DNA from 4 places in the Lysinibacillus sp. NPDC096382 genome. Region 3 is predicted to be linked to each of the others. Evidence: riboswitches for the same ligand, from Rfam matches in the RefSeq annotation. Region 3 holds a riboswitch; each other region holds the start of a gene.
The links. A riboswitch is a leader RNA that binds a small molecule or an ion and turns the genes downstream of it on or off. The one in region 3 is predicted to bind thiamine pyrophosphate.

Region 1 (3,215 bases), on a different contig from region 3:
TGATAAGCAAAATGATTGGTAGGACCATGTCCATTACCAATAGATAAATCATGAGTTATTGCTAATTGAATAAATTTTTTAGCTTCCTCAATCGCATCTTCTAAAGTTAGTCCACGACCAAGAAAAGCAGTTAATGCAGCGGAAAACGTACAGCCTGTACCATGCGTATTTTTGGTTGCAATACGAGTGGACTGCATGGAAAATGACCGACCATCTTGGAAAAATACATAATCAGTAGCATAACATTTATCCTCTAAATGACCGCCTTTAATAATGACGCATTGAATGCCCATTTGTAATAAGACCTTAGCTGCTTCTTTAATATCTGTTAAAGAATTGATTTTCCTTCCAGAAAGGGTTTCTGCCTCTGGAATGTTCGGTGTTACCACTGTTGCTATAGGTAGCAAACAACTGCGTAATGCCTCAATTGCTTCTTGCTGTAATAAGCTTTCGCCACCTTTTGCAATCATGACAGGATCTACTATAAGCGGACTATTTATTTCAGTTAAAATCCGTGCAATTGATTGAATAATTTCCGAGGAAAACAGCATTCCGGTTTTAATAGCACTTATTGAAAAATCCTCGACAAGCGCTTGGAGTTGTTTTTCGACAAAACTAACTTCAATTGGTAAGACATCCGATACCCCGAGTGTATTCTGGGCGGTTAAAGCTGTAATAACAGACGTTCCAAACACCTTTAATTCCTGGAATGTTTTTAAATCAGCCTGTATCCCTGCACCGCCACCACTATCAGAGCCAGCAATTGTCGTTACAATATGCATCATTGTTCACCACCCTTGGAGAGGCGGTGTAGTTCGTTCAATACTGCAATTTGAAAATCGCCAATATATGGGGTAGAAGAAGCAGCTTGCTCTGCCACTTTTTTATAAAGCGATAATGTTTCTATTAATTGGTCAAATGGCTTATTTCCTACGAGGTAGGAAGCACAACAAATGGCACTCAATAAGCAACCTGTTCCAGTGACTTCTGTCATTTGTGAATTTCCACCTGTAACCCATTGCTGATGTTCGCCATCAGTAATAAAATCCTTTTCACCGGTCACAATAACAATACAATTGTAAAGTTGAGCTACTTTTTGTGCCTCAACTTCTAAAGAAATTGAACCACTACCACTATCTACGCCTTTTTGTTGCCATTCTACATCGGCTATTGCTGCAAGCTCTCCGACATTACAACGAATAGCAGCAAAATTTATTTCCTTGAGTAATTGTTGTACCGTTTGTTTCCGGTAAGTTGTTGCACCTGCAGCAACAGGATCTAAAACAACGGGAATGCCAAGAGCATTTGCTGTTTTTCCTGCAAGTAACATTGATTCTTTCATTCGCTCATTAAGGGTACCGATATTTATTAATAAGCCTGAGGCAATTGCGACCATTTCTTCAACTTCATGACTGTCATCTGCCATAACTGGTGAAGCGCCTATAGCTAATAAGCCATTTGCTTGGAAATTAGCTACAACATAATTAGTAATGCAATGAATTAGTGGATTTTGTTTACGGATAGTATGAAATAACATTTTTAGTCCTCCTTGTTGGATGGACGTAAGCGTGCAAAAAAGGCTCTTTTTCGTGTAGAAAAAAACACGTAAAAGAGCCTTTCATCAGTAAATAGATGTGAATTGCTCCCTACGTCAGTATTAACTAACAGGTTCAAAGGGTCAGGTTTTACCTTCTCAACTCTAAATGAGTCCCCCTGCAATCATGCTTTTAGTTGACCAAAATGTACCATATTATTCATTCGTGTTCAATAGTTTTTTTCTTCATTGCGAAAACGGCACTAATGCTAAGTCGAAATGGATAGTACCAATACGTGACTGATGCCATATAGCAGAGCATGATAGTTGTCACGACTTTAATGAATTGGAGTGAATTCCATTGAAAATGATAAAAATTGAGTTTTATAATGAGCGTACAAAAGGGGGCATTTGCCATGAAAAGAGAAGATTTAATCGCACCAGAGTGGTATAACATTTCAGATGAAATTGAAAAATATGCACAGGATTCTACTAAAAATGCATTATTAGTTTATAACGAAGATGAGGAAATTCAATATTTAACATATCGAGCTTTACTTGAAAAGGCAAACCAGGCAGCACATGTATTTACATCTCAAGGTTTAAAAAAAGGTGATGTTATTTTGGTCATGGTGCCAAGATCAGTTGAAGCGTATATCGTTTATATTGCTGCCTTAAAGGCAGGCTTAACCATTATACCCAGCTCAGAAATGCTAAGAACTAAGGATATTGAATATCGAATCAATCATGCCAATGCAAAAGGCGTTGTTGCATTTGAACCTTATATTGAACAATTCGATAATGTGGGAAGTTTACAAGAAATACAACAGTTTGTCATTGGTCATGCACATGAACCTTGGCAGCCATTGCTTGAAAAAATGCAACATCAACCGACGACTTACATAAGTTCTACACCGACTAAGAGTACAGACATTGCATTTTTAGCATATACGAGTGGTACAACAGGCAATCCAAAGGCAGCGGTTCATACACATAGCTGGGGTTATGCGCATTTGCGAACTACTGCTCCAAATTGGTTAGGTGTACAAGAAGGTGACATTGTTTGGGCTACCGCAGCACCAGGTTGGCAAAAATGGATATGGAGTCCGTTCCTTGCTACATTAGGAAGTGGTGCGACAGCATTTGTTTACAAAGGTCACTTCGATGCGGCAACATACCTTTCATTGCTTGAGAAATTCAATATTAATATTCTGTGTTGCACACCGACCGAATACAGATTTATGGCAGGTCTTGAAAATTTGCAAGACTTTAATTTAAGTACGATACGTCAGGCTGTGTCAGCCGGTGAACCTTTAAATAGTGAAGTGATAAAAGTATTTTCCGAGGTCTTTAATGTACAAGTACGAGATGGTTATGGACAAACAGAGAATACATTACTTGTTGGAACAATGGTAGGGATGGAGGCTAGAATGGGCTCAATGGGTAGACCTACTCCAGGTAATATGGTTGAAATTATTAATGATTTTGGAAATCCTACTGTAATTGGAGAAGTAGGAGATATTGCTGTGCACTGTGAATCACCCGCGTTATTTAAGAAGTATTTAAACGATCCCGAACGTACAAATTTACAATTTAGGGGCGAATGGTATATTACAGGAGATCGTGCATATAAAGATGAAGATGGCTATTTTTGGTTTGAAGGACGTGGAGATGATGTCAT
Region 2 (3,215 bases), on a different contig from region 3:
TACGGCTTGTACAATTTAATTTCTTCAACAAAATCGGGCATGTCTATTGTGAAAGACTTCCTCAAAATGCCCATTATTCATGCACTTATTATTGGTGTGGCAATGAACTATTTTACTATCGCTATTCCGCAGTTTGTAAGAATTCCGATAGACCATGTGGCAGATGGCTTTATCGCTGTAGCATTAATAACTTTAGGGACGCAACTATCGCAACTTGAAATTAAATCCATGTTCAATAAGATAGTATTCATTAGCTGTTTTACACGACTAGTCATAGGGCCAGCCGTTGCATTGCTAATCATTTTTGCGCTTGGTCTTGATGGTGTCGTGGCACAATCACTTTTTATAGCTAGTTCGTTCCCGACATCGCGAAATAGTTCTAGTCTTGCATTAGAATATGACGTAGAATCGGCAACTGCTGCACAAACAGTTTTATTTTCAACGATTGTGAGCTGTATTACAGTGACGATTGTGATTTATGTGGCGGAACTGTTGTTTACTTAACAGTTTGGTGCTATTCGGAATAAAAAAGATTATTGTCAAAACGTGAGGTTGATTTCCGTTCCGGCTGGGCGCTTTGTCGCTGACGCTTCGCTTTCGCACAGTTAAAACATTTGTCGCTGACGCTTCGCTTTCGCACAGAGCAGAGCTTCCTGGGGGCGTCCGATGAGCCACTCGCGCTGCTCGCTCCAGGGTCTCATCTGTGACGCTGATCCCCGAGGAGTCGCCCAGCCTCCACTCCAATCAACCTATATGCATGGCTTACGTTTAAACTTCTTTCAGTAGAAGTCTCCCATCTCTATAGGTTGTAAGATACAATTCGGGTTTAAGTTACTTTTCAGTGGTGTCCAAGCATCAGCTGAACACGGATCGATAAGGAATTAATATAGATGCAGGCCTAAGCACAATGCCGAATCCAGATGCAATTATGCCGAGGCATAATTGATCAATTGCTGTCGCCAACTTTTGATGATAAGCAAAAAAAACAAATGAAGCTTCCATCTCTTAACAATATCTGCTACACTATCATCAAACTTAATAGCATTAACTAGGGGAGTCTGATGAGTCAGGCTGAGAGGGAAACGCATAGAGGTTTCTTGACCCTTTGGACCTGATCTGGCTCATACCAGCGTGGGAAAGTTAACCATTATTGCACTCAATGTATTTGCAATAACTATACCTTTACATTCTTAGCCGGATCCAAAATTTTTTGGATTCGGCTTTTGTCTTTATTGGGGTGAGCTAGATTCGGTCCTTGTATAAATATAAAAGGGGGCGAAGTAGTTTATGACAACAGTTAGCGACAAGAATATTACGATTATGTCTAGTTTTGAAGGAAGTAAAAAAGTTTACGTAGAAGGTTCTCGACCAGATATTTTAGTGCCAATGCGTGAAATTGCTCTAAGTCCAACGACAGGAAGCTTTGGTGAAGAGGAAAATGCACCAGTACGTGTTTATGATACGAGCGGCCCGTATACTGATCCTGCGTATAAGGTGGACATTACGAAAGGATTGCCAGCTTTATGTAGTGCATGGATCAAAAAACGAGGTGACGTTGAAGAATACGAAGGGCGTACTATCAAGCCAGAAGATAATGGATTCCGCAAAGCTGATGATCCACGAATAAGTGAAAATATTTTTCCGTATTTATCCAAAAAGCCTTTGCGTGCGAAGAAAGGTAAAAATGTAACGCAGCTTCACTATGCACGAAAGGGAATTATTACTCCAGAAATGGAATTTGTAGCGATACGCGAAAATATGGACCCAGAATTTGTGCGCTCAGAGATCGCGGCAGGACGTGCTATTTTGCCATCTAATATTAATCACCCTGAGGCAGAGCCGATGATTATTGGACGTAACTTCCACGTAAAAATAAACGCCAATATTGGAAATTCAGCGGTGTCATCCTCTATTGCAGAAGAGGTAGAAAAAATGACGTGGGCTACACGCTGGGGTGCTGATAACATTATGGATTTATCTACTGGTAAGCATATTCATACGACACGTGAATGGATTATTCGTAACGCCGCGGTGCCAGTGGGAACGGTGCCGATTTATCAAGCGCTAGAAAAAGTAAATGGAGTGGCAGAAGATTTAACATGGGAGGTGTATCGTGATACGTTAATCGAACAGGCTGAGCAAGGTGTTGATTACTTCACGATTCATGCAGGGGTATTGCTACGCTATGTGCCATTAACGGCTAATCGTGTAACAGGCATAGTGTCTCGAGGAGGCTCGATTATGGCGCAGTGGTGTTTATATCACCATCAAGAGAGCTTCTTATATACTCATTTTGAAGAGATCTGCGAAATTATGAAAACCTATGATGTTGCCTTCTCTTTAGGTGATGGTTTACGTCCTGGTTCTATTGCAGATGCAAATGATGAGGCTCAATTTGCAGAGCTAGAAACGCTAGGGGAATTAACGCAAATTGCCTGGGAGCATGATGTACAGGTGATGGTAGAAGGACCAGGGCATGTACCAATGCATCTTATTAAAGAAAATATGGATAAACAGTTAGAGGTGTGTAAGGAAGCTCCTTTCTATACTTTAGGACCGTTGACAACAGATATTGCCCCTGGTTACGACCATATTACATCGGCTATTGGTGCTGCAATGATAGGGTGGTATGGTACGGCAATGCTATGTTATGTGACGCCAAAAGAGCATCTCGGCCTACCAAATCGTGACGATGTTCGTGTAGGGGTTATTACGTATAAAATTGCTGCACATGCTGCCGATTTAGCGAAAGGGCATCCGGGAGCACAGCAGCGTGACGATGCGCTATCTAAGGCACGATTTGAATTCCGCTGGCGCGATCAATTCAATCTTTCGTTAGATCCAGAGCGTGCAGTTGAATACCATGATGAAACATTGCCTGCAGAAGGGGCAAAAACTGCGCACTTTTGTTCAATGTGTGGACCTAAGTTTTGTAGTATGAGAATCTCACAGGATATTCGTAATTATGCAAAAGAGAGTGACTTAAATACGACTGAAGCAATCCACAAAGGTATGAAGGAGAAAGCAGAGGAATTTAAACGGGCAGGCAGTCAAATTTATCAATAATTAGTAAAGCAGGCTTGTGTCAAATTAGGCACAAGCCTTATTAGTTTCATCGGACGCCCCCAGAAAAGCGCCCTGTCGGAACGGAAATCAACCACACATTATGGTGATGAGTCCTCGTTCTGTCATTAATATAAAAAAACTCCATGTGA
Region 3 (3,215 bases):
AATTTGCTACTGGGAAGCGTAGCGCGTTGCAAATAGAAGCTTTACGGAAATCTTGCAATGAATATGCACTACAAATCCACACATTACAAGTACAAATTACTGAGGGAGAGAAGCATCTTAAAGGGCAAGAGAAGCAAGATTTAACGACCATGGAAGAAAAGTTAGAGATGCTTCGTGTCACATATGAGGAAGCTTTTAAAGTATTGCAACAAATGGAAGGATTTGCGAAGGCTTGTGCAGACTTTATCAAAAAAGTTGAGGAGACCGAACAGGAGATTCATTTACTTGAAAAAGAAGCGGGGCGAGTAAAGGAGCTCTATGCAATGTTAAATGGACAGAATGTGAAAAAGCTGTCTTTTGAGCGTTATATTCAAATCAATTATTTAGATAAAATAACAGAGGCGGCAAATGTTCGACTTTATCATTTATCCAACGGTCAATTTGAGCTACGACGTTCAGATCGCTTAGAAAAGCATGCCAAGCAAAGTGGGCTAGGACTAGATGTGTATGATGCTTATACAGATCAATTACGAGATGTGAAAACATTATCAGGGGGAGAAAAGTTTAATGCGTCTCTAAGTCTTGCCCTTGGGATGGCAGATGTCATACAAAGCTTTCAAGGTAATATCCGTATCGAAACGATGTTTATTGATGAGGGCTTCGGTTCTCTCGATGAAGAAGCATTAAATAAGGCGATTGATACGCTTATTGATTTACAAGATTCCGGACGTATGATTGGAGTCATTTCTCACGTTGCAGAGTTAAAAGCTACAATGCCTGCTGTGTTGCATGTCGAAAAAGCAATGAACGGTCATAGTCAAACATATTTTGAAGTGAAATAACAAAGAGGCGTATCTCTGTTTGTTGGAAATACGCCTTGTTGTTATTTTTTTTTAGTTACGTTAGGATTTGTTCCTTTTTTTGCAGCGATTACTTTTTTGACAATTGGGATAACGATAGGTGCTAATTTTACAGCGGTTTTAACAACTTTAGATACTTTCACAAAATAACAGCTCCTTAAGTACTATGTGTTCAAGGAGAGGTTAAGATGAAACTTATCGGATCACCCGAACTGCTTGAATAATATTCCAAATAACGACTCCTAATGAAACGAGAATATAAATTGCGAATGAAGCAAACCAAATGATAAGAAAATTATTACTATCTGAATTTAGATCAAAATTAGTGTTGAATGATAAAGTTGAGAAAATAAAGACTGCAAAGAAAATTATTCCGAATGCGACTGGGATTAAATGTGATATTAGTGCTCGAATAGAGTGCCTCTTTACGTCGCTATCTTTTGTCACAAAGTAAACGACTAATGGCACAATAAAGGGTGCAAATAAAATACTGAGATAACTAAAGGCAGATAAAATTTTTTGGTTCTCCATAGTAGTACCTCCTTTTTTAATATTTACGCATGAAAAACGATAAAGTTTCAAAAAAAAAAATGTGGAAGAGGTTGTAATCATAACAGTGTTTGCGTACAATGAGGTTGTTCAATAAAATTAAGATGTACGACCACAAGGGGAGCTGATGATGTCAGCTGAGACTGGGCACGTAATGCCTTGACTCTTCGAACCTGTAAGTTAACACTTGCGTAGGGATTGTGGATAGAAACCGACACTTTTACGATGTGAGGCTCTGTCCTGGCATCGTTTTTTATTTTTTTGATGCCAGATAGGGACATATTTGCCAACTGATTTCTATTCCTGCTCTTGTATCCTACATCGGAACAAAGGAGAGAATATTATGGACAATAAAAAACTGTTAATGCTTGTGGAGATTGCGATATTCGCTGCGATTGGCCTTGTGCTCGATCAGGTTTCCTTTAAAGTATGGGCACAAGGCGGCTCTGTTAGTCTAGTGATGGTACCAATAATTTTAATAGCATTCCGCTGGGGCCTTATTCCAGGCATGACAACCGGTTTACTCATTGGTGTAATGCAAACAATGTTTGGTGCTACAATTGTGCATTGGCTACAAGGAACACTTGATTATGGTGTTGCCTTTACAGTAGTGGGCTTAGCGGCCGTTGTACGTCGACCGGTGCTTGAGGCTGCAAAAAATTTAAACAAAAAGAAAATGGCGCTTTATATTATTTTAGGAACTGTATTAGCAGGTTTTTTACGCTATGCAGCACATACCATTGGTGGCGCTGTATTTTTCGCAGAGTATGCAGGCGATCAAAATGCGTGGATTTATTCAATCATCTATAATGGAACATATATGCTACCAGCAACGATTTTAACAGCGATTGTCGGTGTTCTGCTATTTACGGCAGCACCTCAATTAATGCAACGAAAATCATAACTATTATGCCCTTCACATGAGTGAAGGGTTTTTGTTTTGGCTGTTTTCGAAAAGATTGTTGCTATTCAACTAACGGAGCAGTTTACTTCCAATGTGTGCCTCGTCATGCTTGAAAAAACGCCGTATTCAGGAGGGTCTAATGGGGAAGGCATTCTGCAAAAGAACTAAAGAGATAATTGTAGATGGTTTTCAATTCCACTGCGTTATTAATGAGATCCCTAGTAACAAATTTGTGAATTTTAAAGTCTATTCATCAAAAATATCATATTTTGAAGTCTTGTTTACATGGGAAGGTAGCTGGAACTTCATCCCACATAAGCCAAGCAATTGTGAACGTTTAATTAGATATGCGATTGAAAATGGGTGGGAATTTAGTGTTGAAAAGAAAACGTTTAAAATAGAACAAGGTAATCTTCTCATTGATAAATTAGGACTAACCTCACACATTTCTCATTAAGCTAACGTAGTGCTTTCCTTCAATAAGAATAGGACTTGCGTGTATGATTGAATCCCATACGCACAAGTCCTTTTGTTATGCTTTCACAACCTCTCCTGTAGCTTCACACATGGCTCTATAGCAACAATTAGACTGTTTCCCTCTGCTCCACTAACCACACTCACAGGTTCGTTAAAGGCTCGTTCAACTCTGCTTAGGTACTTGTTACTCAATTCTTGTAGCTGTCAATCTCATTTGTTGCACATTTACCATTTCTCTACCAACCCAAACTCTGCTATGTTACAATTTCGATGTAGAAAAAATTTTAAGTTAGTGAAAAAAGTGGGAGGATTTGAGTTTTGAATAGTTATTATACAGAAGATATGAACAGTTTTAATTCAGGAGATATTTTATTTAGTGCTTTCTCGATTTTCGGGTTATTATTTTCTCTTATTCCATTTATTTT
Region 4 (3,215 bases), on a different contig from region 3:
GCACTCAAAGGAAGTAATGGTTTCTTAGGTTCTTGGCCTGTAATAGTGTCAAAAAGGGAATCATCTATTTACCATGTAGATCAAAAATTGAATTTCCTAATTTTATAGAGTATGGGTGTAGGATGGAGAAGGTTTAAGTATTAGAGATAGGTCCGAATAATCTAAGGGCTTGTCTCGTTATATCCTTCCATACCATGTTTGTATATTCATCAATAAACGTTAAACGCATTCCGTTTAAGATGGATAAGTACGACTCAGCAATTAATGAAGGTGATTCTTCATAAAAGTAACCAAGCATTTGCCCAGCTTCAATAACTGGATAAATACAGTCTATAAATAATTTTACAAAATCATCTAGTTCTTTAAAAAGCTTTGGAAATCGATCAGGTCTTGCAAGATCCTGTTGAATTAAACGTAGGTATTCACTTCTCGTTGCAAAAAGTTGCACATGACAATCTATCATTTCCTTAATTACTTCAAGAGGATCACTTTTAAAGTGTTCATCTATTTCAATAAAATATGGTTTGATTTCCTCCAGGGGCTCCAATATTGCCGATTCATAAAGCTCTTCTTTGGAATTAAAATACGTAAATACGGTGCCAAAACTAACTCCTGCTTCCTTTGCTATGTCCGCTACTTTGGTCTCTGCAAAACCATTCTCACTATATAATTTAATTGCGGCGTTTAGAATGGCAAATCTTTTTCTTTTCTTTTTTTCATCATTAGTAAGTCTAGGTTCCATTTAGATTCTCCGTTGAAGGGTTTTGTGTATGTTTACCTAGCACTCCCGAAGATGATTTTTACAAAGAAAAGGACATTGCGGTTATTCAACAAAAGGAATTGAAGGAAGGCATGGAGCTTTAAAATTAAATTAGCAGCGCTTTCGGCAAATAGAGCCTTGTCATTTCCGGATAGATATGGGTATAATAATCACGAAAAGTTCATATGGAAAGAATGTAGGGGGGCTGGTGTTGCCAGCTGAGATTGTGTCCGATAGACACTGACCCTTTGAACCTGATTTGGCTCGTACCAGCGTAGGGAACATCTATTCAAAAAGAAAGTTTTTGATATTGATTGTAAAACGTCTGGGAGGAATCCTGGGCGTTTTTTGTTTTCAGACTTTTGTTGTATACACAGACCGTGAACGCTTTCTTCTGGTAAAGACATTCATTCATGAACATTTCACACTACTTACTTGGAGGATTGAGCATGAAAAAATGGTTATTGGTCCTAATGGCTGCACTTTTCACATTAGTGGGCTGTAGCGAAAAAGAGGCTAAAAAGGATACTAAAGGATTAACAAAAGTATCGGTTGTCCTAGATTGGGCACCGAACACAAATCATACCGGTTTATATGTAGCGGAAAAACTTGGCTTCTTTAAGGAACAGGGCTTAGATGTAGATATAATATTACCAGGCGAAGCGGGAGCAGATCAGCTTGTGGCGTCTGGCAAGGCTCAGTTTGGCGTAAGTTATCAGGAAGGGATTACACAGGCACGTGTGCAAGATGTACCTTTAGTATCGATCGCGGCGATTATTCAACATAATACTTCTGGCTTCGCATCCATTGCATCAAAAGGCATTACTTCACCGAAGGATTTTGAAGGTAAAACATACGGTGGCTGGGGGGCGCCACTTGAAAAGGCAGTACTGCAATCACTAATGCAAACAAAAAATGCAGATATTAATAAATTAGATATTGTCAATGCAGGCGATATAGATTTCTTCACAATGATGAAAAAAGATATTGATTTTGCGTGGATTTATTATGCATGGACAGGTATAGAAGCAGAACTGCGTGGCGAAAAACTGAACATGCTATATTTAACAGATTATAGTGATCAGTTAGATTATTACACACCTGTACTTGCTACAAATGAAAAAATGATTAAAGATAATCCTGAAACGGTAAAAGCATTTGTCGCTGCTACAGCAAAGGGCTATGAATATGCGATAAAACACCCTAATGAAGCGGCAAATATTTTACTAGAAGCAGTACCTGATTTAGATAAAAACCTTGTGCATAAAAGTCAGGAATGGCTAGCAGATAAATATCAAGATGACGCTGCACAATGGGGCGAGCAAAAGCTAGCTGTCTGGGGAAATTACGCGAAATGGATGGCGGACAACAAAGTTTTAGAGGGCGAATTTAACGCAAAACAAGCATATACAAACGACTTTTTACCGAAAAAGGAGACAAAGTAACATGGCAAACTCATTAATAAGTGTACAAATTATCCCGAAAACTGAAACATATGAGGATGTGATCCCGTTTGTCGATGCAGCGATTACGGTTATCGACGCATCAGGGGTGAAATATGAAGTTCATCCATTAGAAACGACAATGGAAGGTGAGCTATCGACTTTACTACAAATCATTGAAAAAATGAATGACAAGATGATTGAGCTTGGTGCTATTAATGTCATTACGCAAGTGAAAATTTTATATCAGCCATCTGGTATTACAATGAATACACTAACGGAGAAATACAAGTAATGAGGCAGGCTTTCAAACAAGGAAGGACGATAATTTTTATCGCCTTCCTCTTATTCATATGGGAACTTATTGTCCGTTTTGCAGACGTACCACATTGGCTATTGCCTACACCAAGTGCCATTTTGAAAGAAGGCTTTCAATCGTATAAGACGTTTGTGCCACATGCTATAGCGACTGTTCAATTAGCATTTCTAGGCCTTGCCATTGGAATAGTGTGTGGACTAACGGTTGCTGTGCTATTACATCGTTTTACGTTTGTGCGGGAGCTATTTTATCCTATTCTTATTATGTCACAAAATGTCCCGGTGCTCGTTCTAGCACCGCTCTTAATTATTTGGTTTGGCTTTGGTTTATTGCCAAAGCTCATTATTATTTGTCTGGTGTGCTTTTTCCCGATTGTTATTTCGGCAATGGATGGCTTCCGTCAAACCTCACCTGAGCTGAAACATTATTTTGAAATGATTGGGGCAACTAAATCACAAACCTTTTGGAAACTTGAATGGCCATATGCGTACCCGTCGATTTTTTCAGGCATTAAGATTGCGGCGACGTATAGTGTTATGGGAGCTGTCATTGCAGAATGGTTAGGTGCGAAAATGGGGATTGGCGTCTATATGACATTGGCGCAATCATCATTTCGAACGGATCGCGTGTTTGTAGCGATTTTTGCCATCATTTTTTTAAGTTTACTATTATTTAGTGCTATTCGATTATTAGA

Region 1: another riboswitch for thiamine pyrophosphate. It lies ahead of thiM (hydroxyethylthiazole kinase); the one in region 3 lies ahead of thiT (energy-coupled thiamine transporter ThiT).
Region 2: another riboswitch for thiamine pyrophosphate. It lies ahead of thiC (phosphomethylpyrimidine synthase ThiC); the one in region 3 lies ahead of thiT (energy-coupled thiamine transporter ThiT).
Region 4: another riboswitch for thiamine pyrophosphate. It lies ahead of ACIQZA_RS04380 (ABC transporter substrate-binding protein); the one in region 3 lies ahead of thiT (energy-coupled thiamine transporter ThiT).

What each region holds. Positions count from the first base shown of each region.
Region 1 is NZ_JBIWFC010000004.1:182,756-185,970, reverse strand. Features, by position in the region: gene thiD (bifunctional hydroxymethylpyrimidine kinase/phosphomethylpyrimidine kinase) at 1-782, opposite strand, end outside; gene thiM (hydroxyethylthiazole kinase) at 782-1,537, opposite strand; TPP riboswitch at 1,627-1,725, opposite strand; gene mbcS (acyl-CoA synthetase MbcS) at 1,951-3,215, shown strand, end outside.
Region 2 is NZ_JBIWFC010000018.1:13,665-16,879, reverse strand. Features, by position in the region: gene ACIQZA_RS20020 (AEC family transporter) at 1-504, shown strand, start outside; TPP riboswitch at 1,041-1,155, shown strand; gene thiC (phosphomethylpyrimidine synthase ThiC) at 1,288-3,066, shown strand.
Region 3 is NZ_JBIWFC010000015.1:79,098-82,312, forward strand. Features, by position in the region: gene ACIQZA_RS18650 (AAA family ATPase) at 1-842, shown strand, start outside; gene ACIQZA_RS18655 (magnetosome magnetite crystal formation protein family) at 1,056-1,391, opposite strand; TPP riboswitch at 1,517-1,625, shown strand; gene thiT (energy-coupled thiamine transporter ThiT) at 1,753-2,313, shown strand; gene ACIQZA_RS18665 (hypothetical protein) at 2,453-2,770, shown strand; gene ACIQZA_RS18670 (hypothetical protein) at 3,109-3,215, shown strand, end outside.
Region 4 is NZ_JBIWFC010000002.1:125,476-128,690, forward strand. Features, by position in the region: gene ACIQZA_RS04375 (TetR/AcrR family transcriptional regulator) at 134-742, opposite strand; TPP riboswitch at 949-1,058, shown strand; gene ACIQZA_RS04380 (ABC transporter substrate-binding protein) at 1,210-2,205, shown strand; gene ACIQZA_RS04385 (thiamine-binding protein) at 2,207-2,497, shown strand; gene ACIQZA_RS04390 (ABC transporter permease) at 2,497-3,215, shown strand, end outside.